DNA from 2 places in the Delftia sp. 60 genome. Region 2 is predicted to be linked to the other one. Evidence: riboswitches for the same ligand, from Rfam matches in the RefSeq annotation. Region 2 holds a riboswitch; the other holds the start of a gene.
What was found. A riboswitch is a leader RNA that binds a small molecule or an ion and turns the genes downstream of it on or off. The one in region 2 is predicted to bind cobalamin.
Positions count from the first base shown of each region.

Region 1: it holds a riboswitch for cobalamin, as region 2 does, so the genes downstream of both, CLV01_RS27375 (TonB-dependent receptor) here and CLV01_RS17980 (TonB-dependent receptor) in region 2, are expected to answer to the same signal.

Region 1 is NZ_PEFD01000001.1:6,100,929-6,109,314, reverse strand. It holds gene CLV01_RS27410 (sugar kinase) at 1-701, opposite strand, end outside; gene CLV01_RS27405 (SPFH domain-containing protein) at 688-1,761, opposite strand; gene CLV01_RS27400 (NUDIX hydrolase) at 1,849-2,583, shown strand; gene CLV01_RS27395 (threo-3-hydroxy-L-aspartate ammonia-lyase) at 2,609-3,571, opposite strand; gene CLV01_RS27390 (helix-turn-helix transcriptional regulator) at 3,616-4,257, opposite strand; gene CLV01_RS27385 (YbaK/prolyl-tRNA synthetase associated domain-containing protein) at 4,324-4,815, shown strand; gene CLV01_RS27380 (CHAD domain-containing protein) at 4,885-5,766, shown strand; cobalamin riboswitch at 5,805-6,085, shown strand; gene CLV01_RS27375 (TonB-dependent receptor) at 6,215-8,386, shown strand, end outside.
Region 2 is NZ_PEFD01000001.1:3,961,911-3,970,296, forward strand. It holds gene CLV01_RS17965 (ABC transporter ATP-binding protein) at 1-211, opposite strand, end outside; gene CLV01_RS17970 (FecCD family ABC transporter permease) at 208-1,293, opposite strand; gene CLV01_RS17975 (ABC transporter substrate-binding protein) at 1,280-2,323, opposite strand; gene CLV01_RS17980 (TonB-dependent receptor) at 2,323-4,479, opposite strand; cobalamin riboswitch at 4,601-4,919, opposite strand; gene CLV01_RS17985 (2OG-Fe(II) oxygenase) at 4,932-5,621, opposite strand; gene alkB (DNA oxidative demethylase AlkB) at 5,640-6,290, opposite strand; gene CLV01_RS17995 (2OG-Fe(II) oxygenase) at 6,303-7,034, opposite strand; gene CLV01_RS18000 (hypothetical protein) at 7,240-8,061, shown strand; gene CLV01_RS18005 (hypothetical protein) at 8,242-8,386, shown strand, end outside.

The DNA.
Region 1 (8,386 bases), 2.1 Mb from region 2:
CAGGCGAAGGGCTGGTAATCGAAGTCGGTGGACGCGCCGCGCACGGCGCGGGCAATGCCCATCGATCCCGTGACGATGCTCTTGATCCAGGCGGACGAGCCCAGCCCCGTGGCGACGATGAGGCCGGAGGACGATTGGGATTCGCGCCGGTCGCCCAGCGCGATGTCGTACAGGGCCGAAGTATGGCTGCGCGGGCCGATGAACAGGTCGTTGGCGGCGCGCAGCACCTGGCCGTCGCTCAGGCGTGCTTCGGCCAGGGTGACGGCGCGCGTGGGGCGGCGGTTGGCGGCCACGTCGCCCAGCAGGGCGGCCAGGTCGGCGGGGGCGAAGGGCAGCAGCAGGCCGTCCCAGCGCGCGGGCTCGGGGTTGACGCCGATGAGCGGCTGGCCGTCCAGGTATTTCATGGTGTTGGCCACCATGCCGTCCTGGCCCAGTGCCACCACGATGTCGTCGGCGCCGAAGACGAAGTTGGGCACCAGGGCGCGGTCCACGATCTGGTAGCGGCCGCGTGCCTCTAGCGCCTGCACCACGGCCTGCAGGGCGGCGGCGTAGGCGGCGCTTTCGCGCAGGTAGTCGCCGAAGTCGGCGCCCAGGTGCTCGATGTAGAAGCGCGCCTGGGACAGCGTGTGGTACCTGGCCACCAGCTCATCGAGCCGCGTGCGCCGCACCACCAGCACGGTCTTGCGTTCATTGGCGTTCACGGCGGCTCCTTGCGGGTTCGGGATCGGCCACGGCAGCTGCATGGCCTGCACCGGCTCCCATGAGCGACTGCAGCAGCTCGGGCGAGACGTTGAGCTGGCCGATGCGCTCGGCCTTCTCGGCAATGCCGCCAAAGGCCTGGGCGATGAGCTGGCCCGGCTGCATGCCCACGGCGGCCAGCGATTGCACGATGCGCGGATCGGCCTTTTCCAGGGCCTGCATGACGGCGCCCACGCGGTAGGCCTCGGCCTCGGCCAGGGTACGGCTGTTGGCGGCCTGGCCTTCGACGAAGTCGCGGCGGCTGGTCTCCAGCGCCACGTCGGCAGACATCTGTTCGGCGCGCAGTTCGTTTTCCTTGCGCATCTGGGCGGCCTTGGCTTCCAGCTGGGCCTCGCGGATCTGGCGCTTTTTCTTTTCCACGGCCACGTCGGTATCGAGCTCGTTCTGGCGGATGGCGCGCTCGTTTTCCACGGCAGCCATGCGGCGGGCATAGACGGCATCGTCCGCGGCCTTGAGGTTGGATTCGCGCGCCTCGGCCTCCAGCGCGCGGGCGATGTCGGGCGTGGGTTTGACGGCCATGACCGAGACGCCCAGGATTTCCAGCCCCAGCGCCTCGATCTCGGGCTGGGCGGCCAGCTCCTGCTGGGCCGTGCGCGCAATGAGCGCCGAGGAGCGCAGCGCCTGCTTGAGCTCCAGCGCCTGCACGGCCTGCTGGATGATGACCTCGGCCTGCATGGTCACGCGGTCGCCCAGGCGCTGCGGGTCTTCGGACATGTATTTCTGGCCGTCGCGCGCCAGGGAGAAGTCCATCAGCGTGGCGGTCTGGCGCGGTGTGCTGATGCGGTAGGTGACCTGGCCCTGCACGGTGACGCTCTGGAAGTCGGCCGTCACCAGCTCCAGCATGAAGTGGCAGTCCTGGCTGCCCACGGGCACCGCGACCAGGGTGGTGGTGGGCGCGTAGTAGAAGAAGGACTGGCCCGCACCCTCGCGCACCACCTTGCCGGCGCGGAACTGCATGAGGTGGACCGTGGGTTGGGACTTGATGAAACGGATGCCGAACATGGTGCTTCTCCTTTAAGTTGCTCTGTGCAACTTGTATGGGTTGCATAGTGCAACTTAAAATTCGGCACGTCAAGCACAATCCATCCCATGGCTGAAAAAAATTCCCCATCCCCGCAGGGCGCGCTGGACTTCCCGCGCCCGTTCACCACGGTGGACGTGGTCATCTTCACGGTGGCAGACGATGCCCTGCAGGTGCTGCTGGTGCAGCGCCCCACGGCGGGCAGCGAGCCCTTCCCGGGGCTGTGGGCGCTGCCCGGCGGCTTTGTGGATGTGCGCCAGGACGCGGACCTGCTGGCCTGCGCGCGGCGCAAGCTGCTGGACAAGACGGGCGTGGACAGCCCCTACCTGGAGCAGCTGGGAAGCTGGGGCGGCGCGGCGCGCGACCCGCGTGGCTGGTCGGCCACGCATGTGTATTTCGCGCTGATCCCGGGGCACGACCTGATCCTGGCCAAGGGCGCGAATGCGGCCGATGTGTCGTGGTTTGCCGTCGATGAACTGCTGCGCGAGCCTGCGCTGGCCTTCGACCACGGCGAGATCCTGCGCGCAGCGGTGGAGCGGCTGCGGAGCAAGGTGGAATACACCTCGCTGCCGGCCTTTCTGCTGCCCGAGCCCTTCACGCTGCCACAGCTGCAGCAGGCCTACGAAGTGGTGCTGGGCCGCCCTGTGGACAAGAGCGGTTTTCGCACGCGCATGATGGCGGCCGGCTTTCTGGTCGAGGCCGGCCAGGTGGAGGGCACGTCACGCCGCCCGGCCATGGGCTACCGCCTGGCCGACCGCAGCGCGCCCGTGGTGTTTCCGCGCACTTTCAGCCCGCGCGGGTGAGGGCGGCCTTCGATCAGGACCAGGATCAGGCGCCCAGCAGGCTGCAAAAGCGCTGCATGTCCACATTGCCGCCGCTGAGGATGATGCCCACGCGCTGGCCGCGCAGCTCTTCGCCTTTCTGGCGCGCGGCGGCCAGGCCCAGGCAGCCGGTGGGCTCGACCACGAGCTTCATGCGCGTGGCCAGGAAGCCCATGGCATCGACCAGCTCGGCATCGCTGGCGGTGAGGATGTCGGTCACGTCGCGCTGGATGATGGGGAAGGTGATGCCGCCCAGGTGCTGGGTCTGGGCGCCGTCGGCAATGGTCTTGGGCGTTTCGATGTGGACGATGCGGCCCGCGCGCAGCGACTGCTGGCCGTCGTTGCCGGCCTCTGGCTCCACGCCGTAGAGCGCGCAGTCGGGGCTGAGCGCACGCGTGGACAGGGCGGTGCCCGACAGCAGGCCGCCGCCGCCTAGCGGCACGAAGAGGGCGTCCAGCGGGCCGGTTTCCTCGAACAGTTCCTTGGCGGCCGTGCCCTGGCCGGCCAGCACGTCGGCATGGTCGTAGGGCGGGATCAGGGTCAGGCCGTGGCGCTCGGCCAGGTCGCGGCCGATCTGCTCGCGGTCTTCGGTATAGCGGTCGTAGACCACCACCTGGCCGCCATAGCCCTTGGTGGCCGCCACCTTGGCGGCGGGCGCGTCATGCGGCATGACGATGGTGGCGGGGATCTCCAGCAGCCGCGCTGCCAGGGCGATGGCCTGGGCGTGGTTGCCCGAGGAAAACGCCACCACGCCGGCCTTGCGCTGCGCCGGGCTGAAGCGAGACAGGGCGTTGAAAGCACCGCGGAACTTGAAGGCGCCCATGCGCTGCAGGTTCTCGCACTTGAGAAAGACGCGGGCGCCCAGCGCATCGTCCAGCGTGCGCGAGGTGAGCACGGGCGTGCGGTGGGCATGGCCCTGGATGCGTTGGGCCGCTGCGGCCACGTCGTCATAGGTGGGAAGGCTTGTCATCGGTACGGGAGAGAAGGGGTTGCAGATCGGCGGGGTGCCGGGAGCTACTTGGCGTAGCTGTAGACCGTGGCGCGCGACACGCCCAGGTGGGCGGCAATGGTCTCCATGGAGCGGCGCACATCGAGCAGGCCGGCGCCCTTGAGTTCGCGAACCAGGGCGCGGCGCTCCTCGGGCTTGAGGGCGCGCGGCGTGGTCGCCAGGCGGGCCGCGAACTGGTCGATGCGGGCACGCACCGTGTCGGCGCCTGCGCCGGCGCCCGTGGGGTCCAGCATTTCGCGCGCGGGGGTGTCGCCGCTGACGGCGGCAAAGCGGTTGAGCATGCCCTGGAAGCCCTGGAACATCGTCAGGTCCACATTCATGCACAGCGCGGCGATGTAGCGGCCCTCGGAGTCGCGGATGCCGATGGACGTGCTCTTGGCCTGGCGGCCATCGGCGAACTGGTTGGGGTAGTTGGCGATGACCTGCTCGTAGCCGGGGTCGAGGATGCGGGCCAGGCCCAGCTCCGTCGCGCCCTGGCCCACTTCGCGGCCCGACAGGTTGTTGTGGATGGCCAGCACCGCATGGGACGGGTCGAGCAGGTCATGCACCACCACCTCGCAGAACGGGGCAAAGGTCTGGCCCAGGCCTTCGGCGATCTGGGCCAACTGGTCCAGAAGCTGGCGCTGTTCAGGGGTTCGTTGGGTCATATTGGACATTTTGTTTTGAATTGGACAAAATGTCAAAATCCAGACGACTTCTCTGCGCTTTCCACCATGTTCGACACCCTTGTAGACCTGCTGCAATCCCAGGGCGCGCGTTTTCGCGTGCTGGAACATCCGGCCGAAGGCCGCTCCGACCTGGTCGCCGAAATCCGGGGCACCGCCCCCGGCCAGGGCGCCAAGGCCATGCTCTGCAAGAGCCGCGATGCGGCCGGTGCGGGCGATCCCCAGCTGTTCCTGGCCGTGCTGCCCGGCGACCGCAAGCTGGACTTCAAGCGCCTGGCCCAGGCCGTGGGCGTGCGCAAGGCCACGCTGGCCTCGCCCGAGGAGGCCCAGGCCGCCACGGGCTGCGTGATGGGATCGGTGCCGCCGTTCTCCTTCAACCCGCAGGTGCGCCTGGTGGTGGACCCGGCCCTGGTCGAGCGCTTTGGCGAGATCGCCTTCAACGCGGGCCGGCTGGACCGCTCCATCGTGCTGGACTCGGCCGACTATGTGCGCATTGCCCGGCCCGCGCTGCACAGCCTGAGCGGGGAGGGCGCCGATTGACCATGGATTGACCCTGGCGCGGGGCTGCGCCCACAATCGTCGGCAACGTACACATCTCCTTGCCTGACCATGTCCACCCCTGCGAAGCAGCACCCTGACCGGCCCGATGCGGCCGGCTTTGTGCGTGCGGCGCTGACTGCTGCCCTGGCCCAGGTGCAGTCGCATCTGGCGGTTTTGGAGGGCGGTGGCAGCGATGCCGAGACCATCCACCAGCTGCGCGTGGCCTTGCGGCGCCTGCGCACCGTGCTGCGTGAGTGCGCAGGGCTGGCGCCTGGCATGCGCGCCGAATGGGATGAACCCCTGGCCCAGGCCTTTGCGCAGCTGGGCATGCTGCGCGATGCCGATACGTTGGCCGATGTGGTGCGCCCGCTGCTGCAGGCCGCCCATGCGCCCCTGTGCGAGTGGCAGGCGCCGCAGGCCGTGCAGGCGGATGCAGCCGCTGCCGTGCGCGAGCCGCCATTCCTGCACGCGCTGGCCGAGATCCAGGCGCTGGCGCAGGCGCCGCAGGCAGAGCCATCGGCCCGTTTTGCCCACCTGTCCGCCGCAGGCACGCGCAAGTACCTGGCACGGCGGCTGGCGCGCCTGCACCGCCAGGTGCTGCGCGACGGCCTGCACTTCGACCGCCTGCCGCTGGCGCAGCAGCACCGCGTGCGCAAGCGGCTCAAGCGCCTGCGCTACCTGGCGGACTTTGCCCGGGAATTCGCGCCCGGAATGTGGCCCGGCAAAAAGGGCCGGTGCTTTGCCGAGGCGCTGGTGCCCGCCCAGGACGCGCTGGGCCTGCACAACGACATGGCCGTGGCGGCCGAGCATTTTCGTGACGAGGCCGCCACGGATCCGCGCGCCTGGTTCGCCGCCGGCTACCTGCAGGCCCGCCTGGCCACCAGCGCGCGCAGCAGCCGCCGCGCGCTGCGGGCGCTGGCCCGGGTGCCGGGCTTCTGGGCTGGGCGATAATCCGCCGCTGGCGCACCGCCGCAGCCCCTGGGCCGTGGCGGTGCGCTGTTGCTGAAGGTGCCCCATGCCGTTCACCGGCCAGGGGTTCAACGGGAAGCAGGTGCGCGATGCCATCGAGGTGGCCGCTCGCAATGCCTGCGCTGCCCCCGCAACGGTCAGCGGAATACAACTCCCCACGCGGACGCCCCACAAACCACGCGCCGCAAGCCACTGTGTCCTTCTCGGGCATGGGAAGGCGGGGATGCCTGCCGCAGCGCGCCCACCCTGCGCGCCGCAGCGTTCCGCAAGCCCGGATACCGGCCTTCTGCATTGCTTTCGGACGCCGCGGGAGTGCGCCTGTCCGGTCCGGCCCCAGCCTGCGCTGCCGTGGCCGGCTCCGGCGTGCGCGCTGTGCGGCGTGGTTCAGACGATAGGCCCCGCGGGTGAGTGGGGCAGTTGGGTTCAACGCATGCGCTTCGCTTCCTCGGCCGCCGATTCCTCCGGCCTTCTCTCTGTTCTCCCTCTTGTCTCCAGCCTGCGGCCCGTAGCGGCCGCCGTCCTGCTGGCCAGCTGCGCTGCAGCGGCCGGCGCCGCGCAGGAGCCGGCCTCGGGCCGATCCACGGACTCCGCCGACGATGCGCTGGACGCCGTCTTCGTGACCGCCACCGCGCGGCCCGAGGTGCGCAGCCGCATCGCGGGCACCACGCAGACCATCGACCGCGAGGCCATAGAGCGCTCCAGCGCGCGCTCGGTCACCGACCTGCTGGCCGAGAACGCCGTGGGCTTTCTCAGCGAATGGACGGCGGCCCAGACCTCGATGAACCTGCGCGGCGCCTCCACCGACGGCCAGGGGCGCGACTTCCGCAGCCAGGTGCTGGTGCTGGTCAACGGCCGGCGCGCGGGCACGGCCAACCTGTCCAAGCTCAGCCCCTCGGATGTGGAGCGCATCGAGATCGTGCGCGGCCCGTCCTCTGTGATCTATGGCAGCCAGGCCATGGGCGGGGTGGTCAACATCATCATGAAAACCGGGGCGACGGCGCCCGGCACGCGTGCCCAGGTTCAGGCCGGTTCATGGGACCTGTGGCGCACCGATGCGCAGACGGCCGGCGCCAATGACCGCTTCGACTGGTACTTCGGCGTGAGCGCAGGCGGGCGCGGCGACTACGAGTCGGGCGACGGCGGCACGCGCATGGAGAACACGGGCTGGAAGCGGCGCGGCGCCAGCGGCGCCCTGGGCTGGCAGCTGCACGAGCTGCACCGCGTGGAGCTGCAGCTGCGCACGGACGGCATCTACAACGCGGGCTTTCGCGGATCGGGCGCCAACATCTACAGCCGCGACAACCGCAGCAACCGCTCGCTGGACCTGACCTACGAAGGTGCACTGCCCGGCCAGCGCCTGAGCTGGACGACCCACCTCTACAGCCTGGTCGATACCGATGAGTTCAACTGGGCATCGCCCGTGATCCGCTCGGGCAACAGCGCGGTGCCCGGCACGGCGCGCGACTACAACCACCGCCAGCTGGACGCCACGGGCCTGCGCTTTCAGCCGCGCCTGCGTGTCAGCCAGACCAATGACCTGCTGATGGGCTTTGACTGGGAGCGCAGCAAGCTGCGCTCCGATCGCCTGCGCGTGGCCATGCCGGGCGGCCCGGCGGGCCAGGTCGCGCCCTACGACAACAACCAGACCGAGCAGGTGCACGCGCTGTACTTCGAGGACGCGCAGACCCTGTTCGACGACCGCCTGACCCTGCGTGCCGGCCTGCGCAAGACCTGGGGCACGACGCGTTTCGACGAGACGCCCAACCTGGCCCTGGCCCAGGCCAGCACGCGCGACTACGACAACCACACCTGGTCGGCCGGCGCCACCTGGAAGGCCACGGACCGGCTCACGCTGCGCGCTGCGGCCTCCACGGGTTTCCGCGCGCCCACGGCCACGGAGCTGGCTTCGGACTTCACGGCCGTCGGCGGTGGCCGCACCTTCGGCAACCCCAACCTCAAGCCCGAGACCAGCCGCCAGATCGAGGTCGGCGCCGCGCTGCAGCAGCCCGGCTGGCGCGTGGATGCGGCCCTGTTCCAGAACACCATCAGCGACCGCATCATCACCGTCTCGCGCGGGGCCACGACCAATACCTCGGACTACGCCAACAACGCGGCCGACATCGTGGCGCGCGGCCTGGAAATGCAGGCCGACATGGACCTGGCGCGGGCGCTGAACCTGACGGGCCACCAGCTCAAGGCCTGGGCTGGCGGCTACTACCACTTCAGCATGCGGGACAAGGGATCGCCAGCGTCGGCCAATACCGACAAGGTGCAGCGCATGTACCGCTATGAGGCCTCGGCCGGCGTGCGCTACGGCCAGGGCAGCGGGCGGCTGCAGGGCGACTGGAGCCTGCAGCTGTCCACGCTGCTGCGCGGTCCCATGTGGTACGACACGGAAGAGGCGCTGCTCATCCCGCAGGGCGAGCCCAGCAGCACCTTCATCCACCGCAAGGGCGCCTTCACCATCTGGAACCTGCGTGCCGACTACCGCGTGTCGCGCGGCGTCAAGCTGTTCGCAGCCGTTAACAACCTGTTCGACCTGAACCGCCATCCCATCTTCATCGCGCTGGACCGCGCGCCCTGCATCGCCAACCCGGCGTAC
Region 2 (8,386 bases):
TGTCGCGCTGGTCCAGCAGCACGCAGCCCGCGTCGGGGCGCAGCACGCGGTAGAGCATGCGCAGCAGGGTGGATTTGCCGCTGCCGTTGGGGCCGATGAGCCCCACGCATTCGCCGCTATGCAGGGCGAGGCTGGCCTGGTCCACGATGCGCCGGGCGTCGGCACGCCGGGCATCGGCGCTCCAGCACAGGTCCTGGGCTTGCAGCTTCATGGGCCGCGCCCTCCCTGCACCGGCTGGCGCACCAGCATCCAGACGAAGAAGGGTCCGCCGATCAGCGAGGTGATCACGCCCACGGGCAGTTCCATGGGCGCAAAGGCCGTGCGCGCGACAAGATCCACCAGCACCAGCAGCAGGGCGCCGGCCAGGGCGGCCACGGGCAGCACGCGCCGGTGGTCCGTGCCCACCAGCATGCGCGCGGCGTGCGGCACGATCAGCCCCACAAAGCCGATGGCGCCGCTGACCGCCACCATGGTGCCCGTGAGCAGCGACACCACCAGGAACAGTGCGCGCCGCAGCCGTGCCGTGTCCACGCCGAGCGTGGCGGCGGCCTCGTCACCGGCCAGCAGGGCGTTGAGCGGGCGCGTCTGCAGCCCCAGCCAGAGCATTCCCGCAGCCAGCACGGCAGCGGGAATGCCCAGTTCCTCCCACTGCGTGCCGGCCAGGCTGCCCAGCGTCCAGGTCAGCAGGGCATTGGCCAGGTCGCGCTGGCCCGATGACAGGGTGATCAGGCTGGTCACGCCTGCCAGCACATAGCCGATGGCCACACCACCCAGGATCAGCCGCGTGGCATGAATGCGGCCCTGGGAGCGCGCCAGCAGGTAGACGGCGACGGTGGCCGCCAGCGCCCCTGCAAAGGCCCCGGCCGTGAGGGCGTACATGCCGGCCGAGGCCAGCGCACCGAAGGCCAGCACGGCCACGGCGCCCACCGACGCACCCGAGGACACGCCCAGCAGATAGGGATCGGCCAGCGGATTGCGCACCATGGCCTGCATGATGGTGCCCACCACGGCAAGCCCCGCGCCCACCAGGGCCGCCAGCAGCACACGCGGCATGCGGATCAGCCAGACGATCTGCTGGTGCTGCGGCGTGATGCCCTCCAGCGGCGGCGGCTGCATGCCCAGCACCTGCAGCAGCCGGCTCCAGGCAATGCGCCAGACCGTGCCGGCCGGCATGTCCACGGGCCCCCAGGTGATGGCCAGCGTCATCACCAGCAACAGGGCCGCGAACAGCAGCAGGCACCAGAGGCTGGCGGCGCCCGGGCGCCTGGGCCAGCGGGAGTCAGTTGGTCGCATGGCTGGGCGCCGGCATGCGGTCGGGGTGCAGGGCCTGCGCCAGGGCGCGGGTCCGCGCAATATTGCGCGGGCCGGGCGTGGCCTCGGCATAGGTCATGACGAAAAACCGCTTTTCGCGGACGGCATCGACGCCGGCCAGCTCGGGCTTGGCCAGCAGGAAGTCGATCTTGCCCTGGGCATGGGGCTGGCCGTAGTCGATGATGACGATCCACTGCGGGTTGCGCTGCACCACGTCCTCCCAGTTGCCTGCAGGCCAGTTGCTGGGAATGTCGTCGAAGATGTTGCGCCCGCCCGCTTCCTCGATCATGGCCTGCGGCATGCCGTAGCGGCCCACGGTCACGGGGATGTCCTGGCCGCTGTCGTAGACAAAGACCGAAGGCCGCTGCCGCACGCCCTGCATGCGCTCGCGCAGGTCCTTCAGGTCGCGCTCCAGCCCCTGCGCCAGTTGCTCGGCATGGGCGTCGATGCGGAAGATGCGGCCCAGGTTGCGCAGGTCGGTCAGGCCGTCTTCCAGCGCCACCTGGCTGCGCGGCCCCACGCGGATGCACGATTCGGACAACACATACGAGGCAATGCCGTGGCGCTGCAGCACCTCGGGCGTGATCTGGCCCTGGCGAAAACCGTAGCTCCAGCCTCCGAAGACGAAATCTGCCGAGGCGCCCAGGATGGCCTCCAGGTTCATCTCGCGCTCGGCCAGCCGCGGCACGCGGGCCAGCTGGGCCTGGAAGGCCGGGTCGATCTGCTTGGCCTGCGTGATACCGCTGTAGCCCACCAGCCGGTCGCCCAGCCCCAGGAAGAGAAACATCTCGGTGATGTTCACGTCATGGGTCACGGCGCGCAGCGGTGCGCTGGCGTAGGTCACGGGGCTGCCGCAGACATTGACGGTCACGGCCGCCTGCGGTGCGGCAGCCGGTGCCGGCAGTTCACTGGTGGTGCCGGAATCGCTGCGCGAGCAGCCGGCCAGCAGCAGGGTGGCCGCCAGGGCGCCAGCGCACAGGCCGTGGAGGCTTTTGGAGCGCGCCATGGCCATCAGAACCGGATATGGGCCGCGATCTCGAAGCGGCGGCCTTGCCCGACCAGGAACTGGCTTCCGTAGCTCGATCCCACATAGACCCTGTCGGCCAGGTTGCGGCCGATCAGGCTCAGGGTGGTGCGCGGGTCCACCTGCCAGCTCAGCGCGGCGTCGGCCACGGTGTAAGCGGGCAGGTTCACGGTATTGGCGTTGTTGCCAAAGCGGTCACCCACGTAGCGCAGGCCCAGCGAGGCCTGCCAGGCGCCCACGCGGTAGTGGCCCCAGAGGTTGGCCGTGGTCTTAGCCACGTTCTGCGGACGGTTGCCTGCGCGGTTGCCGCCAGCCTCGATGAGCTTGTCGAACTGGGCGTCCACATAGGACAGATTGCCCTCCACGCGCAGGGCGGGCGTGGCCTGGAAGGTGGCGGTGACCTCGGCCCCGCGCGAGGACTGGCTGCCGCCCTGGATGGAGATGGCCGGCCGGTCCGGGTCGCGCGTGATGATGTTGTCCTTCTTGATGTCGAACACGGCCAGCGTCCACTCGCCGCGCCCGCCAGCCACCTGCTGCTTGATGCCGATCTCGGCCTGGCGGCCCTTGCTCAGCTTGTAAGCCGTGTTGGCCAGGTTCAGCGACACCAGGCTGTTGACGGGATCGTGTCCCGAGCTGATCTGCCCATAGACATGGGTGTTGCGGGCCAGCTCATAGGTCAGGCCCAGGCGCCAGGAGGTGGCGGCCAGCGTCTTGTTGAAATCCGTGCCCCCCACCAGCGAGTGGCTGGCAAAGTCGTAGACATCGCGGCGCAGGCCGGCCATGGCCAGCCAGCGGTTGCTGATGCGCCAGGCATCTTCCAGGTACAGGGCATGCTGGGTCACGCCGGTTTCTGTCTTGGCGGCGGTGAGATCGGGGCTGGCCCAGCTGCCATGCACGGGGTCCCAGGCCGAGACCGTGGACGAGCCGCCATAGGGCGAATTGTTGGACAGCCGCAGGTTGATGCGCGCGGCCTCCCAGCCCATGGCGATCTTGTGCGAGCCCCGGTCCACGTTCAGGCCCAGGCGGTTGCCGGTCTGCTCCAGGTCGTGCAGGATTTCCAGGTAGTCGGAGCGGCCCACGGTCCAGGTGGCGGGGTTGAGCGCGTAGGCCTCGATGTTGCGCCAGTGGCGGTCGGACTTCACGTGGTACAGCTCGTTGCGCACCGTCAGCCAGTCATTGGCCTTCCATTGCACCTTGGCGCGCAGGCGCTCGTCGGCATAGCGCAGCACGCTGTCTTCGGCGTTGTAGTTGCGGTCGCGCAGCGACTCCACCACCTTGCCGTCCAGGCCCGGCGTGCCCCAGTAGCGGCTGGGCTTTTGCACGCTGCGGTCGGCAATCAGGTCGATCTGCAGGTCGCTCGTGGGCTCCAAGCGCAGCGTGCTCATGAACTTGCCGTTGCGCGACTGGTCCAGATCGCGCTCGCCTGCGCTGCGGGCGGTGTAGCTGTCGATGCGGTAGCTGGCATAGGCGCCCAGGGCGCCGGTCACGCCCAGGCCCAGGCGCAGCGTGTCGTCCGTGCCCGCGCCCAGCAGCACCTCGGCCGAGCTGGTGCGGCTGGGCTGCTTGCGGATGGCGTTGACCGTGGCGCCCATGGTGCCGCTGCCATACATCAGCGAGGCCGGTCCACGCAGCACGTCGATGCGCTCGTAGCCCCAGCTGTCACCCGGATAGGCCGTGGTGCCGGCGGCCACGCCCAGCACCATGCCGTCTTCGGCCACGCCCACGGAATTGACACCCGCAAAGCCACGGCTGCTGAAGGCCAGGCCGCCGTTGCCCGGCGTGCTGCTGGCCGTCAGGCCCACGGTGCGCGTGACGGCGTCCACCAGGGCGTAGTCGCCACGCTCCTGCATCTGCTCGGCAGAGACGCCGTCCACGCTGGCCGGCACTTCCTGGTTGGAGACGCCGGTATGGCTGGCAGAGCGCGCAGGCTGGGCCAGTTGCTGGCCGATGCGTTCGGCCTGGCCGGTGACCTGGACCTCGGGCAGGGCGGTTGATGGCGGCGTTGGGGTGGGCGTTTGTGTTTGAGCCTGCGCCGGCAGGCAGATGAAGGCGCAGGCCAGGGCCAGCGGGCTCAGCCGCACGGAAAGGGACTGGGCAGCGCGAGCGCTGGAAACCCTGGAAAAGGAAGAATGCATTTCGAACATCGGTCTTCGACCGTCTGATGCGAAAGCAAGGCACTGCCACCTCTCCAGCCAGCGTGGGAGGAAGGGGCGCAGGACGTTGCCATCCGCACCCCGCAGACAGTCAAGAAAACGCCTGCACAGCAGGCGCGAAACGCAGCAGGCCGGTCTCCGGGCTCACAAGCGGCGCAAGGAAAGGCCTTCCGCCCAGCGCCCCGTCTTCCCAATCCACCCGCGAAAAGCTGCATGTTGCAGACCACGCCATGAACCAGTGACAGCCTGTCATCGCCCCTCCGCAGGGTTGCGGAGACTGGCGGGACAGGCATGGAGCGCCTTGACTTGTTTACCGTTGCGGGGGCAGCCAAGGCCTGTGCCGGCAGCGCAAAAAGCATTTGCTGGCAGTCACCTTGTTCCCGTTTCATCCCCATGGCTGGCATGCGGACACCTGTTGCACGGATGCCTTTGCAGGCGCGGCATTATAGCCAGCGGTCTGTTTGCAGAGCCTTGGGCGCCTGGAGCACGTCGTGCAAAAGCAGCTCCAGACCCAGCCACTCGCCACGGTGAACGCGGCTGATGGCATGCCGCAGATGCACGCGGTAAAAGCCTGCCGCACCGCGCACCGGGCGCGGCCCCGTGGCGATGATGGCCGCATCCCCCAGGCCCAGCGGCAGCACCATGGGGCGCGATTGCATGCGCGGGCGCTGCTCGGTCATCACGAATTCGCCGCCCTCGAAATCCTGGCCCGGCCGGGACAGCAGCAGCACCAGCTGCAGCGGAAACACCGCCGCACCTTCGCTGTATGAACGCAGCGGGGCATGGCCCGCTTGCGGCACGCGCAGCAGATGTGGCTGTGGCTGCGGCTGCGTTTGGCCTGCTTGCCGGCCCTGACGCATGAAATCCTCGAAGCAGCCTGGCAACTCAGGCTGCATGCCCATGTGTTCGCGCCAGCGTTTGGCCAGGGCCAGCAGATGCCCGTACAGCACCGGGCGCCATGCCTGCATGGAGTGCGGCAGGCCAGGCACGGCGGCCGCCTCGCGGGCCAAGGCACGGCTTTCGTCCGCAGTCAGCAGCTGCGGCAGCAGTGCATGGCCTTCGGCATCGAGCTCAGCGGCAATCCGCGCCCAATCCAGGCGGGCGAAGCGATCCTGGCTGTTGAGCCTGTCCATTTCAGACCGTCCAACCATTCAGCCCGCCTTGCGAAAAGTGAGATTGATGCGCCGCCCGCCCAGCAGCGGGTGAGGCTGGTCCTTGAGCGGCAACACGCCGTGGTGACGCAGCCGATCCACCCCGCCCCAGACCACCACGTCGCCATGCTGCAGCGGCACCCTGGCCGTGCTGTCCGCGCGCGCCAATCCTCCAAGCAGAAAAGTGGCCGGCATGCCCAGAGAGACCGAGACAATGGGCGCGCCCAGGTCGCGCTCGTCGCGGTCCTGGTGCAGGGAAAGCCGGGTACCGGGCAGATACTGGTTGATGAGGCAGGCATCGGGCACAAAGCCTTCGAACCCCGCCGCAGCGGCCGCCTCGCCCGCCAGCCGGACAAACACGGCCGGCATGGCGGGCCAGGGCTGGCCGCTGAGTGGGTCGATGGCGCTGTAGCGGTAGCCGCGCCTGTCGCTGGTCCAGCCCAGCGCGCCGCAGTTGGTCATGGCCACCGACATGGTGAAGCCGCCCGGCGTGACCAGATGGCGCAGCGGCGCCCGCGCCGCAATGCCTTCGACCGCCTCCAGCAACTGCGCGGCATGGGGCAGGGCATGGCCGCGCAGCACCACGGATTGGGGGCCTATGGATTCGGCCCCGGTAGGCTGTTCATCGGCGAAAAGATCCAGCGTGCTCATACCGGCCATCCATCAAAGTGCGTCATGAAAGATCAGCCCCACGGTATGGCGATGGCCGCTGTGGATGCGGCTGACCCCATGGCGCATGGCCACGCGGCGGTAGCCGGTGCGCCGCCCGGGCACGGGCCGGTGGCGCACGGCCAGGACCAGCGCATCGCCCTGGTCCAGTGCCATCACATCGGCCCGCTGCCGGTCTCCATCGGCCTGGGTGATGACGAACTCGCCACCCGTGAAGTCCCGCCCGGGCCGCGACAGCAGCAGCACCACCTGCAGCGGAAACACATGCTCTCCATAGACATCCTGGTGCAGGCAGTTGTAGTCGCCCGCACCGTATTGAAGGATGAGCGGCGTGGGCCGCAACTGGCCCTGCGCGTGGCAGCGCGCCAGGAAGTCCTGCAGCCGGTCCGGATAGCGCACCTCCAGCCCCATGCGCTGGTTCCAGAGATTGGCCACCGGCGCCAGGCTCAGATACAGCTGCTCGCGCAGGCGCTGCAGCAGCGGTGGCAAGGGGTAGTCGAAATATTGGTACTCGCCGCGCCCGAAACCGTGGCGTGCCATGACGATGCGGGAGCGAAAGCCGTCCTCCCTTGCGTAAAGAGCGGCCAGGTCGCGGCACTGCTGCGCATCCAGCAGGCCGGGCAGGCGCGCGCAGCCTTGCTCATCGAGCTGGTGCTCCATCTGCGTCCAGTGGCAGGGCGGGGCGGATTCGCAAGCTTCGTTGTCGAAAAGACCGAGGTTGAGCATGGCGGGCGGGGTTGGCGGTATGGGCGCTGTGGGCAATTGCCGCAGTCTAGGGCGCCGCCGCAGCGCCTGCATCCCGCTTCTTGCAGTGGACAGAATGTCAACCGGTGGGAGCGCCTGCCAGCCGCGTGCTGGACAGGCCTGGGAGGGCCGGCTGGCGGCTGCAATTGAACAATCGCGGCATTCCTGCAAACGCCTCAGGCCCACCATGTCCAGCAACGTCCATCACCTCTATCTTTTCTTCGATACGCCCCTGCAGCTGCGCCGCGTGCAACTGATCTGCCAGTACCTGGCCCGGCAGTCCTGGGAGCAGGCCGAGCGCTGGATCCATGAGCTGGACCCCGCCCTGGACCGGTCCGCGCTGTGGGATGACGACTGGGCCAATGCCAGCGCCCTGGGCCATCCCCAGCACTTGGAGCTGGGCTTTGACACCCGCACCACAGCCGGCATGCCCTGGCGATTGCTGGAGACGCTGTTCCAGCACGGCCTGCAGGCGGCGGTGCTGCATGTCTTCTACGACCAGGTGGGCGAGAGCGAGCGCTACCACTTCGATGCCGGCCAATGGGTCAGCCACCACGCCTGGCTGTCCCGTTACCCGGAGCGCCAGGTGCTGGTCGATACGGATGGCGAGGTCTATCCGCAGCCCGGCCAGGAAGAGGGCGCCGACGGCACAGCCCTCACCAATCCGGCCCAGCCCATGACCATCACCCGGCTGCGCGAGCGGGACCAGGAGCGTGACCGCCAGGCCCAGGAATCCGTGCAGGCCCTGCTGGACACCATGGCCAGCCTGCGCAAGAGCGGCGTATCGCCCGTGCAGGGCATCGTGGGGCTGTTCATGCTGCGGGCCGGCTTTCGCGGGCTGTGCGAGGCCGTGGCCTTCACCGTCATTGCAGCCCTGGCCTTCAGAGGCAAGGGCCTGTGGCTCTGGCTGGCTTTGGGATTGGTGCTGGCGGTGGTGCTGCCGCTGTACCGCATGGCCGGCGCACGACGGGAGTTTGCGGGGCAGGGTGGTGGGGATGCCGCATCCTGAGACAATCCGCGCTTGGCAAAATGAAACAAATTGCACAAGACCAGTTGAATCCCAGGAGAGGGTGAACAGGATGAGGATACGGACCATGGCTCCGGCAGGGTGGATCTGCGCCAGCAGGCGCTGTTTTCCTGAGCGGAGCCGTCGCTGATGCAGCCCACCGCCATTGAACAGGGGGCTGCCGTGGCACCAGGCGTTCACGAGGATTTCGGCCATTTGCTGGGGCTGTACATGCGCCGCATCCGCGCCAGCGCCTCGGGCGTAGCCACCGAGATAGGGCTGAGCCGGGAAGCCGTCAACAACTGGAGGAATGGGGTTTCCCTGCCCA